DNA from 2 places in the Paenibacillus sp. NPDC057886 genome. Region 2 is predicted to be linked to the other one. Evidence: a T-box and tRNA genes for the amino acid it is inferred to sense, from the RefSeq annotation. Region 2 holds a T-box; the other holds one or more tRNA genes.
What was found. The T-box of region 2 lies ahead of ACFVQB_RS24865 (valine--tRNA ligase). A T-box ahead of a tRNA ligase gene usually reads a tRNA of that ligase, here a tRNA-Val.
Positions count from the first base shown of each region.

Region 1: it encodes a tRNA-Val, which carries the amino acid that the T-box ahead of ACFVQB_RS24865 (valine--tRNA ligase) is inferred to sense. The anticodon was not compared.

Region 1 covers NZ_JBHVMZ010000006.1:464,576-479,850, reverse strand. The annotation lists gene ACFVQB_RS22415 (aminotransferase class I/II-fold pyridoxal phosphate-dependent enzyme) at 223-1,698, shown strand; gene ACFVQB_RS22410 (DUF1292 domain-containing protein) at 1,938-2,255, opposite strand; gene ACFVQB_RS22405 (stalk domain-containing protein) at 2,353-2,907, opposite strand; gene ACFVQB_RS22400 (hypothetical protein) at 3,136-3,333, opposite strand; gene ACFVQB_RS22395 (SDR family oxidoreductase) at 3,434-4,174, opposite strand; gene ACFVQB_RS22390 (TetR/AcrR family transcriptional regulator) at 4,181-4,795, opposite strand; gene ACFVQB_RS22385 (hypothetical protein) at 4,982-5,161, opposite strand; gene ACFVQB_RS22380 (YdhK family protein) at 5,313-5,873, opposite strand; gene ACFVQB_RS22375 (organic hydroperoxide resistance protein) at 6,066-6,485, opposite strand; gene ACFVQB_RS22370 (NADH-dependent flavin oxidoreductase) at 6,708-7,934, opposite strand; partial or broken gene ACFVQB_RS22365 (winged helix-turn-helix transcriptional regulator) at 8,013-8,347, shown strand; tRNA gene ACFVQB_RS22360 (tRNA-Val) at 8,482-8,554, opposite strand; gene ACFVQB_RS22355 (hypothetical protein) at 8,700-8,954, shown strand; gene ACFVQB_RS22350 (GNAT family N-acetyltransferase) at 9,191-9,634, shown strand; gene ACFVQB_RS22345 (DUF3892 domain-containing protein) at 9,745-9,981, shown strand; gene ACFVQB_RS22340 (hypothetical protein) at 10,042-10,323, opposite strand; gene ACFVQB_RS22335 (hypothetical protein) at 10,317-10,529, opposite strand; gene ACFVQB_RS22330 (DUF3889 domain-containing protein) at 10,697-11,017, opposite strand; gene ACFVQB_RS22325 (manganese catalase family protein) at 11,224-12,126, shown strand; gene ACFVQB_RS22320 (VanZ family protein) at 12,239-13,252, opposite strand; gene ACFVQB_RS22315 (DUF6809 family protein) at 13,317-13,592, opposite strand; gene ACFVQB_RS22310 (ribbon-helix-helix protein, CopG family) at 13,736-13,915, opposite strand; gene ACFVQB_RS22305 (DUF5071 domain-containing protein) at 14,141-14,533, opposite strand; gene ACFVQB_RS22300 (hypothetical protein) at 14,575-14,778, opposite strand; gene ACFVQB_RS22295 (hypothetical protein) at 14,771-15,148, opposite strand.
Region 2 covers NZ_JBHVMZ010000008.1:20,818-36,092, forward strand. The annotation lists gene ACFVQB_RS24840 (Maf family protein) at 1-33, opposite strand, end outside; gene ACFVQB_RS24845 (DUF4321 domain-containing protein) at 125-367, opposite strand; gene ACFVQB_RS24850 (SPOR domain-containing protein) at 513-1,706, opposite strand; gene murC (UDP-N-acetylmuramate--L-alanine ligase) at 1,825-3,144, opposite strand; gene ACFVQB_RS24860 (bifunctional folylpolyglutamate synthase/dihydrofolate synthase) at 3,201-4,577, opposite strand; gene ACFVQB_RS24865 (valine--tRNA ligase) at 4,655-7,321, opposite strand; T-box leader at 7,380-7,658, opposite strand; gene ACFVQB_RS24870 (LysM peptidoglycan-binding domain-containing protein) at 7,817-9,292, opposite strand; gene ACFVQB_RS24875 (RluA family pseudouridine synthase) at 9,429-10,337, opposite strand; gene hemL (glutamate-1-semialdehyde 2,1-aminomutase) at 10,334-11,638, opposite strand; gene hemB (porphobilinogen synthase) at 11,762-12,763, opposite strand; gene cobA (uroporphyrinogen-III C-methyltransferase) at 12,871-14,433, opposite strand; gene hemC (hydroxymethylbilane synthase) at 14,438-15,275, opposite strand, start outside.

The DNA of each region.
Region 1 (15,275 bases), on a different contig from region 2:
TCAGCAATTCGAAAAATTGTCAAGCAATACTGCTTGCATTCGGTTCTTAATTTGCTATACTCAAATTTGTTTAAGATTACAAAATGATAAGTTTTCAGCGAAGCTGAACTAAATCCGTGATCGCAAGAAAAACATCCGCTATATGCGGTCTGTCTTCATAGAATTTACGTCGAAAGACGTTTTTCTTACAAATTTTAATTAGGAAAGGTTGTGACAGCACTGATGGATCACCGCCGTACGCCGCTGTTTACCGCTTTAAAAAATCATGCGGCACTCAATCCGGTGCAATTTCATATTCCGGGACATAAAAAAGGATTGGGAACGGATACCGAATTTCGTGAATTTATCGGCGATAATGCCCTCTCCATAGATTTGATTAACATCGCACCGCTAGATGATTTGCATCAGCCAACCGGTGTCATTGAGGAAGCGCAGATTCTGGCAGCCGATGCCTTCGGAGCCGATTATACCTATTTTAGTGTGCAAGGCACAAGCAGTGCCATCATGACCATGATTTTGTCCGTATGTGAGCCGGGTGACAAGATTATTGTGCCCCGAAATGTGCATAAATCGGTCATGTCTGCCATTATTTTCTCAGGAGCGAAACCCGTGTTCGTCTCTCCTGCACAGGATGCCAATCTGGGGATCGATCACGGTGTCACTACGGGCGCGATCCGACGTGCTCTTGAGCGTCATCCCGATGCCAAGGCATTGCTCGTCATTAACCCAACGTATTTCGGCGTATGTACCGATCTGAAAGAAATTGTTGAACTGGCGCATAGCTATCAGGTCCCAGTACTTGTGGATGAAGCGCATGGCGTACTCATTCATTTCCATGAAGATCTGCCGCTTTCTGCCATGGCCGCCGGAGCTGACATGGCTGCAACGAGTGTGCACAAGCTGGGTGGTTCGATGACTCAGAGTTCTGTACTCAACCTGAACACGAAGAATGGATATGTGAATCCGCAGCGTGTACAAACCATTCTGAGTATGTTGACTTCAACGTCGACTTCTTACATCCTGCTGGCTTCGCTCGACACGTCGAGACGTAATCTGGCTCTAAATGGCCATCAGATGGCACAAAAAGCCATTGATCTGGCTGAGTTTGCAAGACGCTCCATTAATGATATGGATGGACTGTATTGCTTCGGCAAAGAGCTGCTGGGCACAGAGGCTACTTTTAATTACGACCCAACCAAAGTAACCGTTCATGTTCGCCACCTTGGCATTACAGGCTACGAGACAGAGAACTGGCTACGTGAGCATTACAAAATCGAGGTGGAGCTCAGTGATATGTATAATATTCTGTGCCTCATCACGCCGGGAGATACGGATGATTCCGTAGAAATCTTGCTGAACGCCCTGCAAGATCTATCCCGTACGTATTATCAGGTGAATCCAGCTCATGAGTTGGTGGTCAAGGTTCCAGACGTACCACAGCTGATGCTGACTCCACGTGATGCGTTCTATGGTGATACCGAAGTTATTCCTTTCAAGGAATCCGCAGGCCGGATTATTTCGGAATTCATCTACGTTTATCCACCAGGAATTCCGATTCTGCTGCCAGGTGAGGTTATCACTCAGGAAAACATCGACTACATCATTGATCATGTTGAAGTTGGACTTCCTGTAAAAGGACCCGAAGACCGTAGCGTAACCAACGTGAAAGTTATCGTGGAAGCAGATGCGATTTTCTAGAACAGCCACCTCTACATGAGGTTGATCGATCGCTAAGGACCAAGCCGGATGCTTGGTCCTTTTTATTTTTCTCTGTGCAGATCTGCCCTGCCTTGGGCTTATGCTCGCTGTATCGTTTGCATTTTCCCACCTATTCCACTGTCCCTATCGCAAGAAAAAACAGCATATACACCTAATAAAAAGCAAACAAAAGGCCCCCTGTGATCAAGGAGCCTTCTTGCTTTATTCCAAAAGGATGACTATTCTTGGCTTGCAACGAGTTCGTTGTACGCCGCTTCAACACGGGTCCACTCTTCTTCGTCTTCAATATTGTAGAGCACCATTTCCTCGTCTTCTTCTTCCATACGCAGAATGATGCCGTCAGCTTCAGGATTGTTACGTTCCAGCAGGAGCGCATAAACATGCTTCTCCACGTCAAACGTCTCCACCAAAACCATCTCCACGTCATTTCCGTTCTCGTCTGTCAGTGTCAGAAGAACTTCTTCATGCTCGTGGTCGTGGTCGTGGTCTTGACCGCATCCGCAGGCATCGCCGTGTTCATGTGTGTGATCGCTCATTGATATACCTCGCTTTATAAATAGAAATTGTGTAACCTTGCATATCGTAACATGTTCAATGGTCCAGGTCAATTTAACCGCCAAGGTTATTTTCGCTTCAATCGTTCAGCGCCGTAATGATTTTCTCGGCTGCCAGCACATAATTACTGTTTGCATTTTCTTTAATATAAAAACCGACTTGGTACTTGCCAGCCCGGCTGAAATCATACGTAAAATCGTACGTTCGGAACCAGAAGTTATCCTTCTGTGTCTTAAGCTCCTGGGACTGAATATCCTTAACCTCACCACTTGGATTGGTAATCGTCACCTTCACGGCAGCTATATCCGTTGTCAAACTGTCGACTTGTGAGAACACATTAAATTTCAACTTACCCACGTTCACGTTGCCAAACACGGTATCTCCCTTGAAGAGAAAAATATGTACATTCGGTTTGATAACCGTTACTCTCTTGTTTGTGCTATCCCATCTGGCGATTCCGCCCGCTTCCCTTACAGGTACATAGGTCGTCCCGTCAATTAGATAACCACCGTCAGCTGCTTCCTTGCCATTAATGAGAACCCGAATCTTCTCGTTCACTGAATCTGCAAACAATAAAGACCCGCCGAGCAAGGAGAATACCGTGACACACAGCAAAATTCTTTTCCATTTCATTCCGTCAATATTCCCTCCCCTGCTGCTAGCTGTTGTACATTTATACTGCAGATTCATCCACAAAGTTGCGCTGTTTTTCATCATTTTTCATTTTTTATCCAGAATATTTCCCACCCCTTGGAACGATCAAAAAGAGGCGTTCCCTGTTAAAGGACGCCCCTATAGTATAGTTGTTAGCAATACGTAATTATACGAACTTCTTGTGAGTCAATTTTATTATGCTGCTGGCTACGAAGTATGACGAGTCAATATACAAGGTACGCCCTTGCCTACAGCTCCATCGGTTCGCATCCGTGCTGCATAATCCATTCCTCGTGTACAGGGGGTCTTACAACGCTCACATACGTCCGATGTAACCAACTTCATGGATACACGAAGTTTGTCACTCTTTAACACGGGAGCCTTTTTTCCCTTTGCTTTTGCCATCCCGGATTCCCCATTTCCCCAATTGCTTGTTGATGTAATGCATCATATGGGGATTCGCCCGGTTGTGTGTCAAAAGGAATAAATTTCGTGCATGATATCGTTAAATGAAACCGCCGTTTGCACGCAACGTCTGGCCTGTAACCCATTGGGACTCTGCACTGACGAGGAAAGAGATCACATTTGCAATGTCTTCCGGCTCCCCCAGACGACCAAAAGCATTCATTTTACGCAGCCCTTCGAGCTGTTGCTCCGTCTTCCCGACAGAAAACAATTCGGTATTCACCGGACCTGGTGCAACGGCATTAATAGTGATTTGTCTGGAGCCAAATTCCTTCGCAAGCTGACGAGTAATCTGTTCAACTGCTCCTTTGGTACCTGCGTACACGCTGTATCCCGGAAACATCTGTCCGGTCACAGAAGTGGAGAAGTTGACGATTCGGCCCTGGTCCTCCATGTGTTTCAACGCTTGCTGACAAGCAAAAAATGTACCTTTCACATTAATCGCAAACTGCTGATCGAATTCTTCCTCAGTCACATCTGCCAAAGGCGTTGTCTTCATGATGCCTGCATTGTTAATCAGAATATCGACTTTTCCAAGCTGGCTAATCGTTTCGGAAAATAAACGTTCCACATCTTCCTTCCGCGCAAGGTCGGCCTGAATGGTAATGGCACGCACTCCTTTTTGGCGAGCAATATCTGCCACCTGTTCTGCTTTGTCTGGGCTGCTCGCGTAGTTAATGACGACATCCGCGCCCAATTCAGCGAGTTGCTCTGCAATAGCACGTCCGATCCCCCGGGATGAGCCGGTTACAATGGCCACTTTACCTGTTAGCTTTTTCATTTACGATTACTCCCTCTCTTGTTCCAAATGTAATAATCCCTTTTCGATCAACAACCACACCTGCGCGAATTCCGCATCAATTGTAGGGCTTTGCCATTCATAGGCGTGTGCCGGATGATGAAAACGGGCGGTAGCTTGAAGGATCGCCGTTGCAACCACATCTGAGTTGTTGAATTTGAACTGGTTTTCCTGCTGGATGATCTCACTCAAATGGCGCACAAGATGTTGCACATGTTTATCGATAATATTTACAGATTCCTGTGTCACCCGTGCGTACATCTCAAATAATTCAGCATCGGACTCGGCATAATGACGTTTACGAGCGATTAATGCTTCTATATATACTTTCAGATGACGTGTTCCCTCTCCGTTGTAACTCTGATCCTGAGTTATTACCGTCAAAGGTGCGATAATCTCATCTTCGAGCCACTGTGCGGTCACGCCCTCAAGTAATTCTTTCTTGCTTTTATAGTGCCTGTAAATGGTACCATGACTAACCCCTAGCAATTTAGCGACATCCGTAACAGATGTTTTGGCAACACCGAAGCGCCGGAGAGTTTCCTGCGTTGCTGCGATAATTTGTTCTTTGGTTAAAAATTCAGAAGTTTTGTCCTTTTCCATATGAATAAGATGGTTACACCATCCTCAAGTCACCTCCGTTGAAATTAGATTAACACAGCGAATAACAAATGACAAATATTTATTTTTGTCATTTGTTATTCGCTAGATGAATTATATGTACGAGCGTAAAGAAAAAAGAGCCCATTTAAGATGGCCTCTTATTCAAGTTTTAATGTTTCTCTTTTTCTAGAAAACGAACTTAAACAATACGAAGATGACCGCGAGTATCCCACCGAGAATTAGCCAGTTGCTGATTTCCCACCAAATGCTTTTCCCTCCGGATAAAAGCTGTTGTTCATTTTCTTCATGACGCTGTTTGTGTGTATGTGACTCGGAGGCATGGGACGGCTTGCTGAAGTCCATCATATACATTCCCCTTTCCAGCAGCTTTAATCTTATTATTCCATTATAACCCATAAATGAGTGGAAATTTGATTATTTATTAAAAAAGGTTGCTGGTTTCATACAAAGAAGCCGCCATATGCGTGTAAACATCCTGTGTCACTAAAAAGTAATATTATTTAGCAGACAATTCTTCTTCCGTGACCCATTTATGATTCTTTACCGGATCTCCGCCTGTGGTCGGGGTATAATCAACCATATATACCGTCGTTTGCTCAGCGGAGTCAATCGTTGCCTTAGCCCCTTTCATTCCTGGCATGTGATCAGCGTTCAGCACAACCTCTGCTCCTGCAGGATATGGTTGATCCGTATGTTCCTGAATTTCCTCTTGGATAACCCATTTATGATTTTTCACAGTGTCTCCCCCTGTGGTTGGTGTGTACGAGACTGCATAGGCTGTCGTCTCATAGGCTCCCACAATGGTCGCTTCTGCCCCCTTCATTCCAGCCATATGGTCCGTACTCATTACGGCCTGGCTGCCCACTGGATATGTAGGATTTTTCTTTTCCTGGAGCCCTTCCGGTAGTTCTCCCGAATCCGAGTGGTGCATCTCTCCTGTGCTCGCTGCATGACTGTCACTACTCCTATTATCCTGCTCAGCATTCTTGCCACATCCACTTAACATCAGACTGCCCGTGATCAACGTAGTCAGCAATATCATTGTATACTTTTTCATGAGTTGCACTCCTTTGAAGTTTCAATTTGTACTCTTATAATATACCCCATATGGGTATATTTCAATCATGATTAATTTCTTTATCTATTATTGAATATCGCTGAAGAATTAAAAAGAATATCAAAAAACCTCCGATTTCTCAGAGGCCTTCAGTATTTTAGATGAAACCGTTCAATCGACTCGGCTCAATGATTAGGCTAGTCCCACAGTAACATTGACGTTCCCTTTGATGCCTTTGGAATATGGGCAGTAGTCATGGGCAAGTTTGACAAATTTCTGTGCTGTCTCCTCATCCAGACCCTCGATTTTCACTTCAAGCTCCACTTCCAGCTTCACACCATTATCCGTAGGGTCTGTCACAAGCATAACCGTAGCCGATACTGTGCTTCTCTCAATTTCAACTTTGTGTTTCTTCAACTGAAACTCCAGCGCTGAATTAAAGCAAGCACTGTAGCCTGCTGCAAACAATTGCTCTGGATTCGTAGCTGTCGTCACTTTGCCTCCCAGTTCAGGCGGGGCAGCGACATCAAGCATAAATACGTTATCCGGTGATTGCACAATCCCTTGACGTCCACCTGTATTAATTACTGTAGTTTCGTATAATGTTTTCATGAGTATTGGCTCCTCTGTATGTTTAGATTTTATTTTGTAAAGATGATATCTCTTTTTTTTGCTAACAATTAAATTGTACACAATTTAATTGTGTTTGTAAATCATTATTATAAAAAAAAAGCAACCATTCCCTCTTGTAATACAAGGAGATGGTTGCTCTGTAATGATGATATCTAATTAGTGATCAAAAGTTGAATTCAACTAAATTATAAATGCTATCCTTTACATTTTCTTCTCAAAGCCCTCCATCGGTGCAAGGGAATTCTGATTGTCGGTAGTAAAGTGCATGACCTCACGAAACGAACCTTCCAGATAAGTCTGCATCGCCAATGGAATGCGCAGTTCATCCATATCCGACGGGGATATTTGGTAACGAATGCTGCCAAGGTCACCTGCTTTCACCTTCTGTACCCATTTCGGCTCGCGAATCAATTCCCGTCCGAGTGCCACCAAAGTTGCCCCGGCGTTGATGACCTCTTCCGCGTCTTCCGGCCGCTCAATCGATCCGATGCCGATCAGAGGTTTTTTTTGATCCAAAACCCGAACAAATTTAGTTAAGATTGGCTCCTTGTCATCAGGTTGGTTTAAAGATGTTCGTTTGTAACTTCCCATCGACAGATGGATGTAGTCAACCCGAGTGTTCGTCAGAGCTTGGGCAAAAGCCAAGGAGTCTTCGAGCCGGATGCCCGGCATATGAATTTCTTCGGGTGAAATCCGGTAACCGAGGATAAAGGGTTTATCCGCATGGGCATCGATAACCGATGCAACCTCCTGAATGACCGCCAGCGGAAATCGCATGCGATTTTCAAAGCTGCCACCCCACTGATCGGACCGTTGATTGGAATTGACGGAGAAAAATTGCTGCAACAGATACGTGTTGGCCCCGTGAAGCTCTACCCCGTCAAAACCAGCTTGAATGGCTCGTAAGGTTGCTCTGCCGAAGTCCTTAATAATGCTTTCGATTTCATCAGGTGTTAATTCACGTGGTGTCTCCGAGCCAATTGGATGTGTGGCAGCGATTGCACTCGCACTGGTGGGTTGAACACCTCTTAGCGTTTTGGAGTTCGTTTTGCGCCCTGCATGAAAGATTTGCACAATGGCTTTCGTTCCGTCTTTCTGAATGGCTCTTGCAATTTTGGAAAGTCCTTTGATTGTAGAATCACTTGCGATGGAAAGCTCACCTTCAAAGCCTTTTCCCCCATCGGTTACGTACGCAACACCCGTAATGATCATACCAGGGCCACCAGCCCGTTCGGCATAATAATCGACTTCATCATTGGTGATTGAACCGTCGAAGAAACTGGACATCGTTGTCATTGGCGCCATGACCACTCTATTTTTCAACGTAAAACCATTCGCAAATGTATAAGGCTGCAAGAAATTACGATTTTTTTTTCCATATATATTCTCTCCTTTTATTAGGCTTGTTCGCCCTTGTCTCTGTTTCATGAGTTATTGTATAGTAGGGTAAAAAAAGAGTATAGTATGCACTTAAAAGGTAGATACTATCTAAAAGGAGAGTGGAATATGGAAACTGCTGAGGAAGTAAACGTTAAACCATTTTCACATGCCATGTCATTGATCGGCGGAAAATGGAAAATGCATATCTTGTTTTGGTTATGGAAAGAGAAACATTGCGATATGGAGAATTGAAAAGAGCCTTGGGCGGAATTACGCATAAAATGCTAAGCTCTCAACTGAAGGAATTAGAGGCAGATCAATTAATCATCCGTACTGAGTACCCACAATTACCGCCAAAAGTAGAATATTCTTTGTCTCGTGAAGGATTAACGCTGATGCCTGTGCTTGAGGTTCTCTGCGATTGGGGTAAACAGAATCTTGCTGATTTGCAGAAGAGTTAGTGAACGTAGCGCAGCGAAGGATAAAGCTTATTTCTTTTAATTTTTGTCCCCCAATTGTCCCCCAAGACTTCATAATGCCTTCTCAAAAAACTAGACAAAGAAAAAAGCCCTTGCTGCGCAAGGACTTTTTGTTATGATCTGTAGTGGGCTCGAACCACTGACCCCTACCCTGTCAAGATAGTGCTCTCCCAGCTGAGCTAACAGATCATGATATCTAATTGTTTTCCAATCAAGTAACAGTATCATACCAAGTAACCGTGTTCATTGTCAATCGTTATATTGGTAATATTTTATTCGAATTGGTGGCACAATAAAGGAATGATTACCATTTTGATGACGAGGTGACTTCCATATGAGGAACATGAAAGAACGTAAACTGCGTTTATTTATCACAGCCAAAAACTTAGCCTGTCTGATTGCGCTTGTTGCATTAATATACGTTTCTGTCGGTTGTAGTTTGGAACGGGATGAACACACCGTACAATTCCAACAGTTGAAAGTACCCAATGAGGTTAATGATGACCTGCCTGTTTGGATGGATGTGTATTCCAAGTCTGTTGTGCATGACGTTTACTCCCCACAAGGCAAGGTTGAAGTCTTACCCTGAGAAACATTATGTCGCATTTCACTCATCTTCGTCCCACTTTTTGGAATAAGCTTTCTTGGTCACATAATACAACAAAGCAATCATTCCGGCCGACATCAAAAGGGTGATTGCCATCACTCCAGCCATACCCATGGTTCGCACCTCCTCTCCCAGTATGTTCCAGTCTTAACTATACAGGAAAAGCATTTTTTTGTATAATTCAGTCTGATAGCGTAGAGCAGAAAGAAGGTATGGAATTGGCAGCTGAGATTAGTTATATAACGACTGAAGAACAACTCCAGAAAGCATTGGATATTCGCAATCATGTTTTTGTCATCGAGCAGCAGGTGCCTGCTGACATTGAGATCGATCAATATGATGTTATTAGTCCTGATGTGTATCATGTATTGTTGAGTACAGATGGACAGGCTGTAGCCACAGGCCGTCTGATCTATTACACAAAGGATACCGCCAAAATGCAGCGCATCGCTGTACTCAAATCTCATCGTGCGTTCGGGTACGGACGTGTGCTTCTGTTAGCTATGGAAGAACGGGCACGCGAATTGGGGTTGGCCTACTCTGTTTTGGACGCACAATGCCAGGCGCAGAAGTTCTATGAGAAGCTCGGATATGAAGTAATTTCGGAAGAGCCTTTTTATGATGCAGACATTCTGCATGTTCGTATGCAAAAGAGCCTGTAAATAACCTCTGCGTGCGATATAAAGTCATGTTGTGCATACTTTTTTTTGATCCGGACAGGCTAAAGAGGTAACCAGATACCTATTTGGTCAGATAAGGAGAGTGTGACATCATGGATCAAACGACACGCGAAAGCTTCACAGCAGTACAAAAAAATGGTGACGGCGATCTGACGGCGTTCCAAACTTCATCCGGACGTGTGCTGGATTATCAACAGGCACTGGCAGAAGTAAAAGCAGGAGCAATTGCAGGTGTGAACGTCTTTAAAGGCAAAGATGGAGAAATGTACATTCGCGGTGACGCAGACGGCGACCCAACCAATAACCTTGATCAACTTCCAATCTTCTAATAGATGTATGCTGCATGACAAGGCGCCAATCCGACTTTCCGGGTTGGCGTTTTTTACGTTTTAATATTCGGTAAAATATTTCACGGCATCCCCTGCAGGCTGGCTTTTGCGAATGGGCTGTGGTTCCTGCTCCCATGCTTGCAGAATGAGTATGCCTTCCAATGTAGACTTGTTCTCCCACACAATATGCTGCCTGCGCTCAAGCTCCAGCAGTGACTCGTGAATGAACGCCTTGCTTCTACCCGTCTTATTCTCCAGCTCATCCATTCGTGGCACTCGGCGACGCTGCCCCGCATAATTAACAATAATACGCAAAATTTTGCGTTCAAAATCATTCAGCATATCTCTTCCTTCCCTTCCTTATGGAGTACGGGACGCCATGCCAGAATACCTTGTTCCAGAAATGTTCGGGGTGCCCCTTCTTTACCTGCAGATGCTCTAATCTTCCCGCCCCGTACACTGTTGATTCGAATCTGCCGCTGTGTAATATGCCCTGCACGATCCATGTAGACGAGCTCCACCATCTGACCAATATATTTCCCTAGCATAATCATCCCCCCAATAAGAACATGTGTTTGTTTTATTATTATATACGAACATAAGTTCTTTATTCAACAACTAAAAAAAGGATTTTTTGAAATAAAAAAACCAGACTCACTCCCTTTCATAGGGAAGTCTGGTTCCTATCCTGCTTGCTGTGCAGTTCATGTTCAGTTCAACGTCGATCCGATTCCGTGAATTGTACTTTTTTCAGCTGCTGGGTAGACGGATTAAAATCAACATTTACAAATACAGCAAATTGTTTACCGTCTTTGTTACGAACCCATAACTTGAACTGTTCACGGGATTGGTCTGCTGTTAGTGAGGTGCGGCCGATGTGTTTGTAATCCAAAATATCCACGTTGTACTTGGTTTGTGTTTCCTTCACTGCAATGATTCCCCACTTCGCATAATCCGGAATCGCAGTTGCTGAACTGGTTGATAATCCACTTAAACTTAGTATCACCGTCATCAGGGCTACGATGAGCATTCTCATATCATTCACTCCTCGGAACAATGTTTACGTTAGCCTGCCCTGTAGAAGTTTATTTTACACCAGTAGACGAATGAGAAACGTAAACTACATACGCCTTAAGCCTCATTTGCATAATTATGGGTTTAGCGTAGTGGATAAACGTGTAATAGGCCATGACAACATCACTTCTTTATTCTGAACAATCATTTCGAGGAGGTTACACCCGAATGTTCAAACGTATGGATGAAATCGCAATTGAAATCCCCAATGTCGAGAGGCCGGACCCGAATGCAGCGGCAGCGATACAAGAATTGCTGGGTGGTAAATTCGGAGAGATGTCAACGTTGAACAACTACCTCTATCAATCCTTTAATTTTCGCTCCAAGGAAAAATTGAAACCCTTCTACGATCTGGTGATGAGTATCACCGCCGAAGAATTGGGTCATGTAGAGCTTGTGTCTCATGGCATTAACAAATGCCTCAGAGGTTCCACTGAGTACAAAGAGCCTGACGATACACCACTTGGTTCCGTGAAGGATGCGCGTCTCTCCTATCATTTCCTGGCTGGCGCACAGGGAGCAATGCCTTTCGACTCCATGGGCAATCCATGGACAGGCGCCCATGTCTTTAACAGTGGAAATCTGGTTGAAGATCTGCTGCATAACTTTTTTCTTGAATGCGGAGCACGTACACATAAAATGAAAGTTTACGAAATGACTGATCACCCCGCAGCCCGGGCAGTTGTTGGCTATTTGCTGGTACGTGGCGGCGTGCATGTGGTCGCTTATGCTAAAGCGCTTGAGATTGCAACCGGAGTAAATGTAACCAAATTGGTGCCGATTCCATCACTGAGCAACAAATCCTTTAACGAAGCGTGGAAATACGAAGAAAAAGGCCTACACACCAAGCTGTATACCTATAGTGATAAAGACTTTAATGCGATTAGTCAGATCTGGAAAGGGACACACCCTGAAGATGGACAACCGCTGGAAGTCATTCAAGGCGTACCTGAAGGGTACCCGATTCCTGAAGCTCCTGCGGTGGAAGAAGAATTCGCACCAGGTATTTCGCAGGAAGACTTCCAGGAAATTGCACGTCGTCTGAAGATGGCGGGAAATATTGCGGATTAAGGTAGCGTTATGTAGTGGATGTATTAGTTGTTGTTGATTTGGCATGAAAATGGATTAAGCCCTCAGATCTTGCTGCTTCAGTGGCAGGATCGAGGGCTTTATCATTGATATATTAAAACATGGATTTAATGCTATTGATGAACTTTTGCCCTGTGTTTGGCTCTGTCAGTGTAATATCCCACATCACTATATTGGCCAGCAGATTTGAACCATCATTCATTACTTTTACAGTCAATTCATTAACTCCATTTAACGGAGTTTGAAAAGAGTCAGGATGGTTCTCCCCGCTGTTCGCTGATACAACCAGGGAATAGATTTCTGTGCCATCGGCGAAAAAACTTATTGTAATAGTCTCATGGCTTGCTGTTCGGACAACATCGTCCGGTATAGCGAAATAACCTGTCATATTTTTGTATTTTCCATTTAAGAGATATGAAAACTCATTCGTTTTTTGTTTCTCTCTACTATACAAATTGATTTGAGGCTCGACCTTTGTCTGGCCTACTGTAAAATCGGAGAGCTCTGTATCCCATACTACAGCCCCGTCACTCAAAGCAAGTTCATTCAGTGCAACTCTTTTACCGTCAACGTTATCTAAATAATGATTGAGGCCGCCAACAACAGTGATCGTAGCCATTGAAAAAATAATCGCTGTCAGGAAGATTCGAATAAGTCCTTTTAATGTATTCCGATGATGCGTTACTATCCGCTGTGCCCCATATCCCACGGCAGCCCCTAAAGTATTAATCAGGATATCGTCTATATCAAACGCACCTAAGCGGGAAATCATTTGCAATGTCTCTATCATCGTAATACATAGAATGAATAGGCTGATAAAGCGAATAAACCCACAGCGAAAGAGGAGCGGAATGACCATCCCGAAGGGGATGAAGGCTATAAAATTCCCCATTTCAAAAAACCAAATCTTAAAATCTCTCCCCATCGGAAAATGTAAAGGAATTCCTTGAGGGGTTAAGCTGTATCGCAAGCCCTGATCAGGACTGGATGAGCTTCTATCGAAGCCCAAGAATAAGAAATACAATGTTAAACAAGTATACAACGATAACAATACAATGATGAATTTTCTTGATTTTCCTTGATACAAAATCACACCTTCTTTTTTCAATAAACTTCTACACCATTAAATCATCCATACACTACAATCTACAGAGGTCGCCAGAACCGACTCCTCACGTTGACTCATGACTCATCACTTCGATCAGCATGTTGGCCCCCAGTCGAAATCCCTGAACAAATGCAGCTTCGCTATGTATGCCATCACATTGGCCACACAAGTCGAACAACTGTTCAAGCTCACGGAATTCGTCCTCGCTCAATCGATTCTTCCATTGTTCCGTCAGAGCCGCAATTTGCCGCCCTAATAATTGGTATTCAGGATGTGTCGGCATCATCGTCTCATCCGGGCGAAGTCGCCCGCTATAAAGTGCTTCCAGAATTGAATTCATGTGCATCCTCCCAGAAATGGATTCGCATCGACTTGAATGAGTGTTCTGCACATGGTAGGATATTTATGCAGTCAGCTCATTCTAAGTGATTGCAGATAGGAAGTAGCGGTGTTCTTCTCGGGACTCACGCTGCTTCCTTTTTTTTATTTTTGGAGCTCGTCGTAGATCTTCTCAATCCCTTTGCGAACGATGTCTGATCGGTTCGTATTCAGCTTCTCCGCCGAAATATCGAGCTTGTTCATAATTTCATCATCGACACGTATCTCAATCGTTTTGCTTTTGGGTTTGTCGGATTTAGGACGCCCCATCTTTTTGGAGGACATCGCTTCACCTCTTTTTTTGTCCTGACATTAATATATTATTGTCAGGACAAAAAGTCAATTCATTTGTAAAACATACGTTCGTCTTTTTTGTTTCCAAATTAAGCACAACACAAGTGGATCGTAAGTTCAACTCAAAAATGTTATATTTAGCTATGGCTTGTACTTAAAAGTATGATCTGTTTTTAACAAAAAAAAACCTGAAAGGCAATAAACCGTTCAAGATTATTAAGGACATTGTATTTTATTCAGCAATGGTTTTATAATCTCATTTAATTCCTCTAGTACCTCATCTTCCGTAGGATTTTTTAATAATCTTTCTAAATCTTCTTTCAACATAACCAAATACTTAGAAGGCAATCTATTAATTAACCCCGTCAACATATAATATTCCCATGTAGAGTCTCTCGTTCTAAAAACATGCTTTATATGAGGAATAAGTTCTTCTCCAAATCTCAAAAATAAATCTTCTACGGACTTGGCAATGGGCCAATTTCCGTCTTGCAACCATTCCATAAGATCAGGAATGATATCTCGCAACTCTTCATTACCTAATTCACTTAACTTACGCACCGCTTCGAAATCATGCTTGTCGCGGGGAAGCCATTCTCTAACATCCATGCTCATCACCTCTTGTCATCCAACGATGAAATCCTGCATTCCTACTTCTGCTCCTCCGTCGGCTCGATATCTTCTATTTTCACTTCAATCTGATCCTGAGTATCCGTGGTTGACATGGCATCTCGCATACGAATGGTCCATGTTCCTATATCCTCATCGAAATCGACATTCTCAATTACGGGAATACGTACTTGCTCTCCATCTGATGAGTACAATCCAGCCCGGATGGCATCCGCCTCACTCATATGAGCACCATCTGGAGTGGCCGGGCAAGATACAGCAATCGTTTCCGCTCTGGCTTGTCCAGGGTAAGGGGCTACCATCCGTCCAGACTTCAACATAGGTGCCGACCTGTGGATCAGGCGCATTGGAGAACCATTTTGCCGGATAATACCGATCCTCTTCCCTTCTGGTACTGAAATTTTCATATGCAGGGTTAACAACAAGCATGGAATTATCTTTGCGGTCAACCACATAACCAACGAAGCCTTCTTCTCTTTGTGCATCCGCTTGAACATGCGTTGTCTCACATTCATTTTTCTCAGTAACAGTACAACCTGTAAGACATAATATCAAGATCGAGAACGATCTGAGCAGCATACGAAGATTCCACATATGTAAAGCCCCCTCAATTTACTTCCTCATTCTCTTTTTGACGTTGCCTATAGGGTGATTGTTGCATTCAACGTACGTTTAACATCCCTTTTATGTCAACAGAATCACCTTGATCTATTTCTCTTGT
Region 2 (15,275 bases):
CAGAATAATACGACGCTGTTGTGTTTTATCCAAAATAACCGGCCCCTTATGCTACGGCGACATCCTGTCGGATCACGCTAGTAGATATCATTTTTTAGTTTCTTCGTCAAAATTCGTCATTCTCCTATAACCTGCGATACAGCCATACAGCAGCAATAATACCAATCAGACTCAGGAGGCTCATTTGAAATTGAAGTGAAATATCATAACTGATAATATCCAGATCAGCCTGCGGCGACCAACGAATGGTCGTGGCTTTTGTTAGAAAGGCAACGGCCTTTACAGGCTGCAGTGCCTTGGCGATCCACGCACCGGCCAGCCAGCCGAGCAGCAGAAACAGCAATAACATGCCGAAGTTTTTTTTCATCGGTGATCTTCCCTCGCCATTTTTTGACACCCACATTATTATACGGGGTTTTGTACGTCAATACAAACACAAATCCGGCAAGGGGAACTATTTCCAGTTCCTTGCCGGATAGGTATTTCAAGGCTGTGTTATGGGAAAGCATGAATTACTGTTTTATCGCTTCAAGCCATTTTTTTTGCTGTAATACATATTCCATCAGATCGGACTGTACAGACCACATATGCACATTGGCCGGATTTTTGTTGTATTCGGCAATTGCCGTTACCGCACTGTTCATCGATTTTTCCATCGCGGATACATAGGGTTGTACGTCTGCACTCAGACCCGGTGCAATACTATTCAAACCGGTCAGCCACAGCTCATGCTGGTTCTGTAATGAGGTCATCGTTTCGGTTGAGACGGCTTCAGGAACCGACTGACCAAGTTGCTGGATCGAAAGGGTAGACAGTTGTTCAACCAAAGCCGAGCTGCTTGCGAAGAAATGCTGCACATCCTCTGCTTTTCCACCGAATACTGCCGGGTTCACTTCAGGGTTGACGATTTCCTTGACGTACAGTTCCACACCTTCAGTCTTAAGCCTGGAGCTGAGCAGCTTGGCCTCCTCACGGTCAGCCGAAATGCCTGCGTATACCCGATTACCATCCTCCGGGTCGGAGCCTGCGGCAATGCCTGCCTGAGACAGTTCCACCTTCGCTTGTTCAGCGCGTTCAGGAGAACTGAATACACCATATTGCAGTGCATAATAGCTGCCGCCTGTAGTCGTTGCCTGGAGCTGCTGTTCCGAACCTGCCACTCCCTCCTGACCTGTCACGGCCGATACCGCCTGATTGGCGGGAATCTTGCTCCCAGGATCTACGGCTCCTTCCCGATTAAAAAAAGAAAGAATAACCATGCCGAAGAGGGCCCCGGTTACAAGCGCACCCGTTACAGAACCAATCATTTTCCAGCCCCTCGGGGGGCGATTCCGCTTATAAGAGTAGTTTTCACTATCTGCAAGCCAATCATGACCTCCATAATTCTCGTCCGACCTGTTCTCATCCTCATCTCCCGGATATGCAGTAAACTGATTATAACTGTATCCGGGCTCATCGAGTTTCGAATCCTTGTCCGTTCTTTGGTAAGGTTCAGGTACAGTGGAGCCTGTCAGCATCGTCTCTCCCCAGTCACCGGGAATATCCTCTGGTGTCCATGAAGGAGTTGTATTCAACCGCGTTGGTGTTGGACTGTGCGGAATTTCTTCACTCAAAGCTGCAAATGTGCTGGATGTGGGTATCCCCTTGTTTTCAGGCTTGTCCGACTCGTTATCCCCAAAGCGAAACGTCATTCTAGCATTGCTCACCCCGTACCCTCTCCTTTGTCCCATTTATAACAGCTATATGCGGAGAGAATCTGAAACATTCCATTTCATGCAAAAAACCGCCTGCTTCGAAATGAAGTCAGACGGTTTATAAATGTATTTATTTCAACCCTTTGGCAAGTGTATCGCCAACTTTCCAGATATCACCTGCGCCCATCGTGAGCACAAGATCGCCTGGCTGAAGACGGTTCTGCAAATCTGCAACAACTTCTTCCTTTGTCGGAAGATAACGTGCAGAAGCATTACTGTTTTGAACGATGAGTTCAACCAGTCTAGCCGAGTGAACACCTTCAATCTGTTTTTCACCCGCAGGGGAATAGATATCGGTAATGAGAACCTCATCCGCTTCTGCAAAGGCTCGACTGAATGCATCAAGCAGGAAGAACGTACGTGTGTAACGCTGTGGCTGGAATACCGCAATGATCCGTTTCCCCGTTGCTTTGGCCGCACTGATTGTAGCCTCAATCTCGGTCGGGTGATGAGCATAATCATCAATAATCAGCATATCACGGGCCTCGCCCAGCACCTGGAATCTGCGTTTTGCTCCATGGAACTGGATAATGGCAGCCGTAATTTTCTCAAATGGAATACCTGCTTCCAGACAGGTAATGACCGTAGCCATCGCATTATAAACGTTATGTTTACCTGGAACTGACAACTCCACCGTACCCAACACATTGCCCTGATGGCTCATCGTAAAGGAAATTCGGCGGTCACCAAGCACGATATCTGTTGCTGTATAATCAGCAGCATAATCAATGCCGTATGTGGTCACCCGTGATTTCAGCTCTGGCAGAATAGCCTGAACATTCTCGTCATCAGCACACACAATGGCCGTGCCCTCTGGACGAATCTGACTCAGGAACTGCACATAAGCCTTTTTGAGTTCCTCAAAATCACTGTTGTAGTTCTCCAGGTGATCCGCTTCAATATTCGTCACAATACCGAGCCAAGGGTGGTACTGCAAAAATGAACCATCGCTCTCGTCTGCCTCGGCAACGACCCAGTCGCCTTGGCCTGCCTTGGCGTTGGTCCCCACGTTCATGATTTCCCCGCCAATGATATATGTCGGGTCTGTATCACATTTATCCATAACAAGTGCAATCATGGATGACGTGGTTGTTTTGCCATGAGCCCCGGCCACAGCCACACCTTTGCCCTCGTTCAGCAAACGCGCGAGCATCTGGGCGCGATGCAGAATCGGGATATTCAGCTGTTCAGCTGCCACGCGCTCCACATTATCAGCAGGAGCTGCCGTAGAGTAGACAACCAGGTCTGCCCCATTTACATGCTCTGCTGTATGTCCGATATATATTTTCGCTCCCTTGGCTGCCAGCTTCTCGGTCAACTCCTGTGAAGCGACATCCGATCCGGTAACGGTGTATCCCATCTCAAGCATAACTCTCGCGATGGCACTCATGCCATATCCGCCAATCCCTATAAAATGAACGTGTTCCGATGTATTTAACAAAACTTTCACCAACCTTTTTCAGAATCGGTTTGATGCAAAAGGGCTGCCCGCACATCTGCAATCAGGTACAATGTGCCGGACACCACCCCCAGATCTTCCGCTTCCGTCCGTGACTTCAATAGATCAAGTGCCTTTACCCATTCGGGCTCGACGATGATTTCCAGCTCCGGTTTCGCAATGACGGGACGTACCCGTTCGACGATCTGCAGCAATTCGGCTGCATCCATTTTGCGTCGGAAGTCTGGCTCGGTCAGGATCAGCGTATCCACTAGTGGCAGTATATGCTGCAAATACGCTTCGTGATGCTTATTCGCCAGCATGCCCATCATCAAAATTAACTTGTTGTGAGGATATACGTCGATAATGCTCTTGGCCAGCGATTCGGCCCCCTCCGGATTATGCGCACCATCCAGAACAATGCGGGGCTGATCAACCACTTTCTCGAACCTTCCTGCCCAGAAGGCATGTTCCAGTCCAAGTGCAATATCTTCATCATCCAGCATAAATGCCATGTATTGGCGAAGCAACTCCAGTACCATAAGTGCACCCGCTGCATTATCGCATTGATGTGCGCCCTGCATGCGAATACGAGCGTCCAGATCACGGAACGGTCCTGTAAAATGAAAAGATTGTCCGTTCTCATCACTGTCCAGTCTATGATAGGAGAAACGATCTCCTGCCAGATACACGGTTGAACGTAGCCGCTCTGCCGTCTCCTGGATCACCTTCACAGCCTCTGGTTGCGTGGCACAGGTAACAACGGGTACCCCCGCCTTAATGATGCCTGCCTTCTCTCCAGCAATCGCCTCAATCGTATCTCCCAGTACATCCGTATGGTCCATACCGATATTGGTAATGACCGATACCACGGGTGTAACAATATTCGTTACGTCCATCCTTCCCCCGAGCCCTGTCTCCCATACCACAATGTCCGGGTAGCACTCTTCCGCATAATACAGAAGAGCGAGTGCTGTGGATACCTCAAACATCGTAGGTGATCCAAGGGGAGTTGAAGCCATCTCTTGAACCAACGGATACAGGCGGTTCGAGAGTTTGAGCAATGTTTCTTCTGGGATATCCTCACCGTTGTACTGAAAACGGTTTGTGAATTTGGTGATATACGGGGATGTGAACGTTCCAACATCATATCCCGCCTGAAGAAGCACTGACGTCAAAAAAGCGCAAGTCGAACCTTTGCCGTTCGTTCCCGCGACATGAATAAATTTGAGACGCTGGTGAGGATTTCCCAGCAATGACATCAATCCCTCGATTCGTTCCAATCCAGGTCGGATGCCAAAAGGAATAAGGCCATTGATCCAGTTCACGGCCTCGTCATAGGTAAGTAAAGGAGATGCTATTTCTGTCCCGTTAAGTTCCGTCATATGATTCACCTTCGGTTTGAGTTTGGTTGAAAAAAGCGGCCGGATGGCGCAGAAGCACTCCATCCGACCCGAATATATTAACCTTTCAGTTCCTTGATTCGTGCAATCACCTTATCCCGTTTATCGGAATAATCCGCTTGCTTGGCGCGCTCTTCCTCGATAACCTTGGCAGGAGCCTTGGCCACAAAGCCTTCGTTCGCCAACTTTTTCTCCACACGGAGTACTTCGCCCTCAAGGTTCTGCAACTCTTTCTCCAGACGAGCCACTTCCTGATCAATATCAATAAGACCCGCCAGCGGCAAGTACAGCTCAGCCCCAGTAATGACAGCAGTCATTGCTTTATCCGGTGAGCTCAGATCCAGGCCGCTGTCGAACTCGGACGTATTACAGAAACGTTTAATGTAATGGCTGTTGCGTTCAATGATGCTGGATGTCTCTGGGTTGTTCACTTTCACCATCAATTCAATTTTCTTGCTCATTGGTACGTTTACTTCTGCACGGATGTTTCGCACTGCACGAATAGTATCCATAAGCAGGTTCATCTCGGCAACCGCTTCTGGGTTCTCCAATGCAGGGTCATACACCGGCCAGGAAGCCAACGTAATCGTCTCGCCTTCATGCGGCAGATGCTGCCAGATCTCTTCCGAAATGTAAGGCATAAACGGATGAATCAGGCGCATGGTCTGATCCAGCACATAAGCAAGCACCGATTGTGTATTCTTCTTGGCAACCGGATCTTCCCCATAGAAGGACAACTTGGCAAATTCAATATACCAGTCACACAGGTCATCCCAAATAAAGTTATACAGCAAACGGCCTGTTTCTCCAAATTCATATGCTTCGATTAGACGCGTAATATCACGAGAAGTTTCGTTCAGGCGGTGCAAAATCCAGTAATCCGCTGTTCCGAGGTCTCCGCTAATATCACGATCTTCATAGGTGAACCCTTCCAGATTCATCAGGGCGAAGCGCGATGCATTCCAGATTTTATTGGCAAAGTTACGAGCCTGTTCAACCCGCTCCCAGCGGAAACGGAGATCCTGTCCCGGCGTACTGCTGGTAGAGATCATGTAACGCATTGCATCCGCACCATATTTCTCAATCACATCCAACGGATCAACACCATTGCCAAGCGATTTGGACATCTTGCGTCCGTCTGCATCACGAACAAGACCGTGCATCAGCACATCCTTGAACGGAACCTCTTCCGTGAACTCCAGAGCGGTAAAGATCATGCGCGCCACCCAAAAATAAATAATGTCATACCCTGTTACGAGTACACTTGTCGGGTAATAACGTTTCAGATCTTCCGTGTCTTCCGGCCAGCCTAATGTAGAGAACGGCCATAATGCGGAACTGAACCATGTATCCAGAACGTCTTCATCCTGTCTCAGCTTGCGCCCAGCGTATTCTGGCAAAGTTGTCGGATCTTCAGCAGATACAATAATTTCTCCAGTCTCCTCGTCATACCAGGCAGGAATACGATGCCCCCACCACAATTGACGAGAGATACACCAGTCACGAACATTCTCGATCCAGTTCAGATACGTTTTCTCAAAACGATCCGGAACAAAACGAACCCCTTCACCGCTTTGTTGCTTTTCAATCGCTTTCTCCGCGAGCGGCTTCATCTCAACAAACCACTGTGTCGACAAATACGGCTCAACGACAGCTCCTGTCCGTTCGCTGTGTCCAACCTGATGCGTATGATCCTCGATGTTGATCAATACGCCCTGTTCTTGCAGGTCTGCAACAATCTGCTTACGGCAGTCGCTGCGATCCAGCCCCTGATATTTGCCTGCTTCGGCATTCATCGTACCGGTCTCATCCATCACCGTAATCTGTGGCAGATCATGACGAAGGCCCACTTCGAAGTCATTTGGATCATGAGCAGGCGTAATTTTCACGGCTCCGCTTCCGAAATCTTTATCTACATACTCATCTGCAATAACCGGAATTTCGCGGCCGATAATAGGCAGAACAAGCACCTTGCCAATCATGTCTGCGTAACGCTCATCCTTCGGATGAACAGCAACTGCCGTATCTCCCAGCATCGTTTCCGGGCGAGTTGTCGCTACTGTAACATACCCACTTCCGTCTTTGAGTGGATAACGCAGATGGTACAAGTGACCCTGAACTTCTTTATATTCAACCTCAATGTCGGACAGTGCAGTCCGGTTCACCGGGTCCCAGTTAATAATTCGTTTGCCTCGATAAATGAGGCCTTTTTCATACAGTTGAACAAACACTTTACGTACAGCCTGGGATAGGCCTTCGTCCAGTGTAAAACGTTCACGCGAGTAGTCGAGCGACAAGCCCATTTTGCCCCACTGCTGACGAATGGTTGTTGCGTATTGGTCCTTCCAGTCCCACACCTTCTCCAAGAACTTTTCGCGTCCCAGATCATAACGAGTCTGACCTTCTTCACGCAATTTCTGCTCCACTTTGGTTTGGGTAGCAATGCCTGCATGGTCAGAACCCGGCAGCCACAGTGCATCATACCCCTGCATCCGCTTGGTACGAATCAGAATATCCTGCAGTGTGAAATCGAGCGCATGCCCGATATGGAGCATTCCAGTTACGTTCGGGGGTGGGATTACAATCGTATAAGGTTCAGCATCTTTACGCTGGCCAGCCTTAAAATATCCATTTTCCATCCAAGTGGAATACCATTTTTGTTCCGCAGCTTTCGGATCATATGTGGTTGGCATTTCTGTTGCAGCTGAATTTTTTTGTTCAGACATGTGTCATTCCTCCGTTACTTATTCATCATCACCAAAAAACAAAAAAACCTTTCATCCATCAAAGGACGAAAGGTTAGCTTTCGCGGTACCACCTTTGTTTCACGCACATAGAAAGACAGACTACCCCTTCTACTTACGTGACACTTCAAGCAGATAACGGCTGCGACCGGCCCATCCTACCTCAGGAATGCATGATACTAAAGCTTACTCATCCCTTGTATTCAAACAGGCAACTCCCGGGCGACTTCGATCAGTTGGTTCCTACGGAATTTCCCAGCGCTACAATCCCGCTCTCTGAAAGGTCATACTGTCTACTACTCCCGATCCACGTTGTTCTTCAAAAAACCTAAACACATCATACCCTGCCCGTGCCCGATAGTCAACCTGACAACAGCGGAAAAAGCGCGCTGCAATGCAGGTTGAGGGCAGACACAGCAAAAACCCGCCATCCTCAAGGGATCACGGGTCGAAATGGACATTGAACCTGCCTACAGGTTAAGGGATATATAGAATCTGCCCTTCTTCCACAACTTGTTCGGATAATCGATTATACAACTGGAGCTCTCTGGTACTTAACTGATATCGTTCTGCAATAGTATCAAGCGTTTCTTCACGCTGTACAATGCATAATTTCACCTTACGAAACGGGGTCTGATCCACAATAGTGCCGAGGAACAGGTTCTTCCACTCTACATCATCAGGCTGGTACGCTTCTTCCTGCAGGACTCCAGCGAGCGCCTCTTGCTCCCGTTCTGCTTCCGCCTCCCGTGTCACTCTGCCAGAGGATAACAAGGAGGAGATGCCCACGCCCTCTTCCTGTTTGGGTGCAGACTCTCTCTTGCTGCCAAAAGCAACCTTGAGCTCCGGCTTGTCTTCCGTCTCAGCCACAGGTTCAGGGATAAAAGCTTCTTTTTCAGCAGACTCATTCGTGTCCAACGCTTCAAGAGGAGGTCTGTCTTCCTCCGAAATTTCCGGTTCAGACGCTGCGAAGACATCCTGCCAGTTCTCTGACTGCGAACCTGCCGGGACATCTGCAACCGCCTGATCCTCTTGCTTTGGTTCAGATCGGGCAGATTCAAAATGCCATACGTCCGGTGCTGCCTGTTCATCCGAATGCTGCGAATCCAGTTTGGAATCGGTCTGCTCCGAATTCCTTAAGTTCGTATGTAAGGTCTCGACAGAAGGCTCGGACCAGACAGACGACTCTTCAGCCAGAGGAAGCAAAGGCTCAGATTCAGGGTAAGAAGCCAACCTGTCGGCTGTCTCCGCCAAAAAAGACGAAACTGGAGAAGGCGTATCGGACAACTCCTTCGCTTGCGCTTCATCCTCCTTGTCCCTCAAGGACGAGGACTCTTCGTTTTCAGCCAATATTTTGCCTTGCTCCGCGTTCCCATCCCCTTGCTGCCAAGATTGAAACTGTTCCGGAGAAGCTTGAAATAGATGTTCCTGCTGCAGCTCCTCTTCGCTCCGTTGAAGCAGATACTCCTGAGCAAATACATTGGGATAGCTGCCTGTCTGCTCTGTTTCAGCGGAACGGTCGCCCTGCTGAGGGTCGGGCGAATGTACAACGGTAAACTCATCTGCTGACCACACCTGTGGTTCCTCCACCGGAAAACCCTCGATACCGCGAAGCGACAATACGCCTGTAATGTTCAGACTTCGGTTGGATAACAAATCGACATCAAAATTTTCGATCTCAATGGAAATATCGTCAAGCGATCTTACCCGGTTCAGGGGTACCGTGATCTCCACCGGAATAAAATGTTTGAGTTCCTCCGAGATCTCGTTCTCTCCCCGATACGCACCTGTTAGCAAAAGATGGCCTCGCAATGTTGCATGATCATCCTGACCTATCACCTGAATGCGGGGATATAACTCAATTTCCTCCAGTTCCTCAATTGCAGGGACTCCCTCTGACAAATGAACGCGCTCATAAATATCGAACCGCAAACCATAAGGTTGATTCAACAAAGGTGGCGTCCTCCTTTCGGCATATGTTCACCATGATCCTTCTCATGGGACTGATCCATGGTCCAAATCCTTCGTTACCCCATCTATATGCCTTGAATGAGATGAGCATGCCACCTTTTGTGCAAACCTTCCCAGTTTATTGGTCCTTGCCTTCCCGTTGTGCCAGTTGTTCGAAATCCTGCGGCCAAGGGTCTGCCACTTCAATTCGTGCCCCTGTCAGCGGATGGCCAAAACTCAGTGTCTCACCATGAAGAGCTTGCCGACCAATAGAATCCATTCTGCCTCCATATAACTCATCTCCGACGAGGGGATGTCCTGCATAACTTAAATGGACCCGAATCTGGTGTGTGCGTCCTGTATCCAGTGTCAGCCGGACAAGGGTAGCCCTATCCCACACCTCCACGATCTCCACATGGGTTACAGCGTCCTGCCCACCTTCAGAGACACGTCTGCGTTGCTTGTGATGCCTGTCCTTCCCAATCGGAGCATCAATCGTATTCAGCTCCGTGGATATCTGACCACCTGCAATGGCGACGTAATGACGTCCAATATCTTTACGCCGCATTGCTTCATCCAGTTTGGCGAGGGCAAAAGCATTTTTGGCATATAAAACAGGTCCCGTTGTGTCCTCATCCAGACGATGAACATGGCGGACATTCGCCTGAATCCCATTCATTTCGTAATAGGAAGCAACCGCATGATCCAGCGTAATCGATTGATCCGCCCGGCTCCCATCGGGATGAAGCTTCATTCCGGCCGGTTTATGCACAACCAGACAGAAGTCATCCTCATACAAAACATCGATATCCGCCCAACGCGGTTCAACATCGATTGACTGAGACGCAAAAAGGGCCAGCCGAAGCCGGTCCCCTGCCAGTTGTATGCCCTGGTTCGTCTTTAGCTGACGCAACATTTTCTCTGGTAACTGAAGCTCAGACAAGAGCCATTGCTCTGCAGCCGTTTGCCTGTCTGAACTGCCTGTCACCACTTTGCCTGGCATCAGCTCAAGCCATTCCCCACGGCGTTTCCAACTTTTAATTGTCATAATGATTGAAGAGCCTTACGGTTCGCCTCGATCGTATCGTCAATATCCTGCTCCGTATGCACGCCAGAGACAAACATGCCTTCGTATTGGGAAGGTGCAACACTCACACCCTGATCAATCATGGCCGCAAAGTAACGACGGAATTGATCCAGATTGCTTTCTTTGGCAATATCATAATTCGTAACCGGAACAGCACTGAAAAATGGACAAACCATCGAACCAACACGGTTAATCGTTATGGCTACACCTGTCTCTGCTGCATTCTTTTCAAACCCAGCCTGCAAACGTGCAGACAATGTCTCCAGACGATCATAGACCTCCGGTGTCAACAATTTGAGGGTGGTGTAACCTGCTGCCATAGCGAGCGGATTACCGCTCAGCGTACCTGCTTGATAGATCGGTCCGGTTGGAGCAATCTGTTCCATCAGATCACGTCTGCCGCCATAAGCGCCTACCGGAAGCCCGCCACCGATAACTTTACCCAGACAAGTCAGGTCAGGTGTAACGCCATATCGTCCCTGTGCACAGTTCAAGCCTACACGGAAACCGGTCATGACTTCGTCAAAAATGAGCAGACTGCCGTATTGAGACGTCAAATTGCGCAGGCCTTCAAGGAAACCCGAAACTGGTGGTACAACCCCCATATTACCTGCAACAGGTTCCACAATGACGGCGGCCAGTTCTTCACCATAACGTTCAAAAGCAAGCTTCACCGACTCCAGGTCATTGTATGGAACCGTAATCGTATTTATGGCCACACCTTCAGGAACACCAGGGCTGTCAGGCAGACCCAGTGTTGCTACACCAGATCCTGCTTTGATCAGTAAGCTGTCGGCATGTCCGTGATATGATCCTTCAAATTTCAAAATTTTACTGCGTCCAGTTACACCACGTGCCAACCGAATCGCACTCATGGTTGCTTCCGTACCGGAATTCACCATTCGTACAATATCGATTGAAGGCACACGCTCACAGACGAGTTTTGCCATCTCTGTCTCCAGCAACGTTGGCGCACCAAAACTTGTTCCTTTAAGGGCTGTCTCACGCAAAGCTTCTACCACGTCAGGATGCGCATGTCCCATAATGAGCGGACCCCAAGATCCCACATAATCAATAAAAACATTGCCATCAATATCATAGATTTTGGATCCTTCTCCGCGCTCTGCATAGATCGGGGTAAGCCCAACCGATTTAAACGCTCGAACTGGGCTGTTCACACCCCCAGGTATGTACTGCTTGGCTTCTTCAAATGCGCTGCGTGAGCGCTCATCATTGCGACGGGTTCCTTGTTGTGCAGTCATGAACATCCTCCTTAGTGATGAGGCCCCACCAAACCTTATTGGAGGGGACCTTTATATATTTTTGATAAACCATATTCCGTTTTGTTCATCCTAGCTGTTAAGGAAAGTTAAGGAAGCAAGCTATTATTTCTCGGTCAGCCAGCGTGAAGCGTCTTTTCCGTAGTACGTAATAATCATATCTGCACCCGCACGTTTCATACTCAACAGAATTTCCATGGCCACTTTCTTCTCATCAATCCAGCCTTGAATCGCCGCTGCCTTCACCATGGCATACTCTCCACTTACGTTGTAAGCAACCAGTGGAAGATCAAATTGATCCTTGATCGTACGCATGACATCCAGATAGGACAGTGAAGGTTTCACCATCAACATGTCCGCTCCTTCCAGCACATCGGTTTCGGCTTCACGCAATGCTTCACGAGCGTTCGCCGGGTCCATCTGATACGACTTGCGGTCTCCGAATTGTGGCGTGGAATCCGCAGCTTCGCGGAATGGACCATAGAATGCTGAAGCATATTTTACGGAGTAAGACATGATTGGAATGTGACTGAAGCCATTCTCATCCAATCCGGCACGGATCGCTTGGACAAATCCATCCATCATGTTGGATGGTGCAATGATGTCCGCTCCAGCTTTGGCCTGGGATACCGCTGTTTTTACGAGCAGCTCCAGCGATTCGTCATTAAGAACATCTCCGCAAATGTGACCGTCCACTTCCACGGTGTGCACCATGCCGCAATGACCGTGATCGGTGAATTCGCATAGACAGGTATCAGCAACGACCAACAGTTCAGGGTACCAGGACTTAATCAGCTTGGTTGCTTCCTGTACAATGCCATCTTCCGCGAATCCAGACGAACCTACACTATCTTTGGTTTCCGGAATACCGAATAACAGCACAGCTGGAATACCCAGTTCGGCAATCTCCTTCACTTCTTCCTGCAAACGGTCCAGCGAGAAGCGGAATACGCCCGGCATGGATTTGATCTCGGATTTTACATTTTCACCATAAGTAACATAGATGGGTTGGATAAAGTCATCCACAGTCAAATGGGTCTCTCTCACCATATTGCGGATACCTGTGGATTGACGTAAACGGCGATGCCGAACAATTGGAAAACTCATACGTGTGAAACCTCCCTGAATAGTGATGTGGAGCAAAAAGCGAAGCGCGCCGGTATCGTAACGAATTCAGCACGCTTCATCTATCGATTGCGGTTCAATTTATATGTTTAACGGGGAAATACAGCTTCTGTAGCAGGCTTTCGTTTCCACTCAGACAACACAGAAATCAGACTCTCAATGGTTGCTTCTTCAGCCATCATTGTGACCTTCAAGCCTGCTGCTTCTGCCGTCTTCGCTGTAACAGGCCCAATACACGCAACCTCAACATTTTTTAATAAAGGCAAGGGGTCCTGCAATCCCATCCGTTTCAGAATGTTCATGAGATTGGTGACGGTGGATGAACTCGTGAAGGTCATCGCATGAATGCCGCCCTCTTCAAGCAGCTTCAGCAGTTCATCGTCATCCTCGCCAGCCAGAATGGTGTCATAGATAATGGCCTCGGTGACCAGAAGTCCCCGCTCCCTCAACTGTTCAGGCAACCAGGAGCGCGCAAGATCTCCATGCGGTAAAAGAACCCTCTGGCCTTCCTTCAGTTCACTTTCAAAAGCTTCGAGCATACCTTCGGCCTGAAATGGCCCTTGGATGACCTCGGCTACGATGCCATACTTACGCAAAGCTTCCCCAGTGGAAGGCCCTACCGCCGCAACTCTCGCTTGATGAATGGAGCGAATATCTTTCCCCTGTTGCTCCAAATGACGGAAGAAGAATTCCACCCCGTTTACACTCGTGAAAAATACCCAGTCAAACGTATTTAACGCACCAAAGGCCTGTTTGACACTTTCCTGTGCCGACTCCCCTGATGGCATTACGGTCTCGATTACCGGAAATTCATAAGGTTCGCCGCCAAGTTCCTCGATCCGGTTGACCAATTCACTAGCCTGACTGCGTGCCCGTGTCACCAAAATGCGTTTGCCAAACAGCGGTAGTGCTTCCGCCCATTTCAACTGTTCGCGCTGGTTCACCACCTCACCAACAACAATGACAGCGGGTGGTTGAAAGTTCGCAGCGATGACTTTTGCTTCAATATCTTCAAGCGTGCCTGTGATCGTATCCTGCTCTGCTCTTGTTCCCCAGCGAATCAATGCCACTGGTGTCTGCGCCGGGCGTCCATGACGAATCAACTGTTCGCTGATATATCCAATTTTGGAGACGCCCATCATAAATACCAGTGTACCTGTTGCATTCGTCACTTTATCCCAATGAATACTGCGGTCAAGCTTGTCCGGACTCTCATGCCCCGTAATGATGGAAATAGAGGAAGCATAGTCGCGGTGGGTCACAGGTATTCCAGCGTAAGCAGGTACACTTATTGCTGAGGTTACACCGGGTACGATTTCAAAAGGAACGCCGTTTTTGCGCAGCAGATCAGCCTCTTCACCTACGCGTCCGAATATCGTCGGGTCTCCCCCTTTAAGCCGGACCACAACCTTGCCTTCCAGTGCGAGATCAACCAGCAGCTGGTTGATTTCTTCCTGCTTCATCGTATGTCGATCCGGCCGTTTGCCCACATATATTTTAACCGCGCCGGGCTTCATTTGTTTGAGTAATCTCGGACTAGCCAACCGATCATAAACGACAGCATCCGCTCTACCGATCGATTCCCAGCCCTTTACCGTAATCAGCTTGGCGTCCCCTGGACCTGCACCAACCAAAAAGACCTTCCCCACCATGTCTTCATCCCCTAACTTCTGCCAGTATCTGCTCTGCTCCCCGTTCAATCAATCTCCAAGCCACTTCTTCTCCAAGACGAACCGGATCTCTGCCCGTCATAGCTTCTTTAAGAATCAGTCCGCCGTCCGGCGTGCCGACCATACCTGTTAATTGTAACGCGTTTTGTCCATTCGGGGAATCTGCATCTTGCTGTGGCACCCATACGGCATGTGCTCCAATCGGAACCTGACAGCCCCCATTCAATACACTAAGGAAGCGACGTTCAGCCAACACAGGAAATGCAGTTTCCGGATCGTTATACAACTGCAACAGATGGAGCAGTTCTGCATCATCTTCACGGCATTCAATGCCGAGCGCACCCTGGCCTACTGCGGGAAGACAAGCTTCCTCTGACAGATATTCCGTAATCCGATCCTGCCAGCCCATTCGATACAAACCAGCGGCAGCCAAAATAATAGCGTCCAAACCTTCTGTCTCCAGCTTGCGCAAACGGGAATCAATATTGCCACGAAGCGATTCAAGTTGCAAATCCGGACGGTATGCTTTCAATTGACTGGATCGACGCAGACTGCTGGTCCCCACTCTTGCACCTTCCGGCAATTGATCCAATGTGAGTCCACCATTCGAAATCAGTGCGTCACGAGGATCCGCACGGCGCGGAACAGCTCCGTTCGTCAACCCTTCAGGCAACTCGGAAGGCATATCCTTCATGCTATGAACAGCCATATCAATCGTGCGATCCATCATCGCCTGTTCAATCTCTTTGACAAACAGTCCTTTGCCTCCAACTTTGGACAGGGTTACATCGAGAATCAAATCTCCTTTTGTAACAATTTTATGT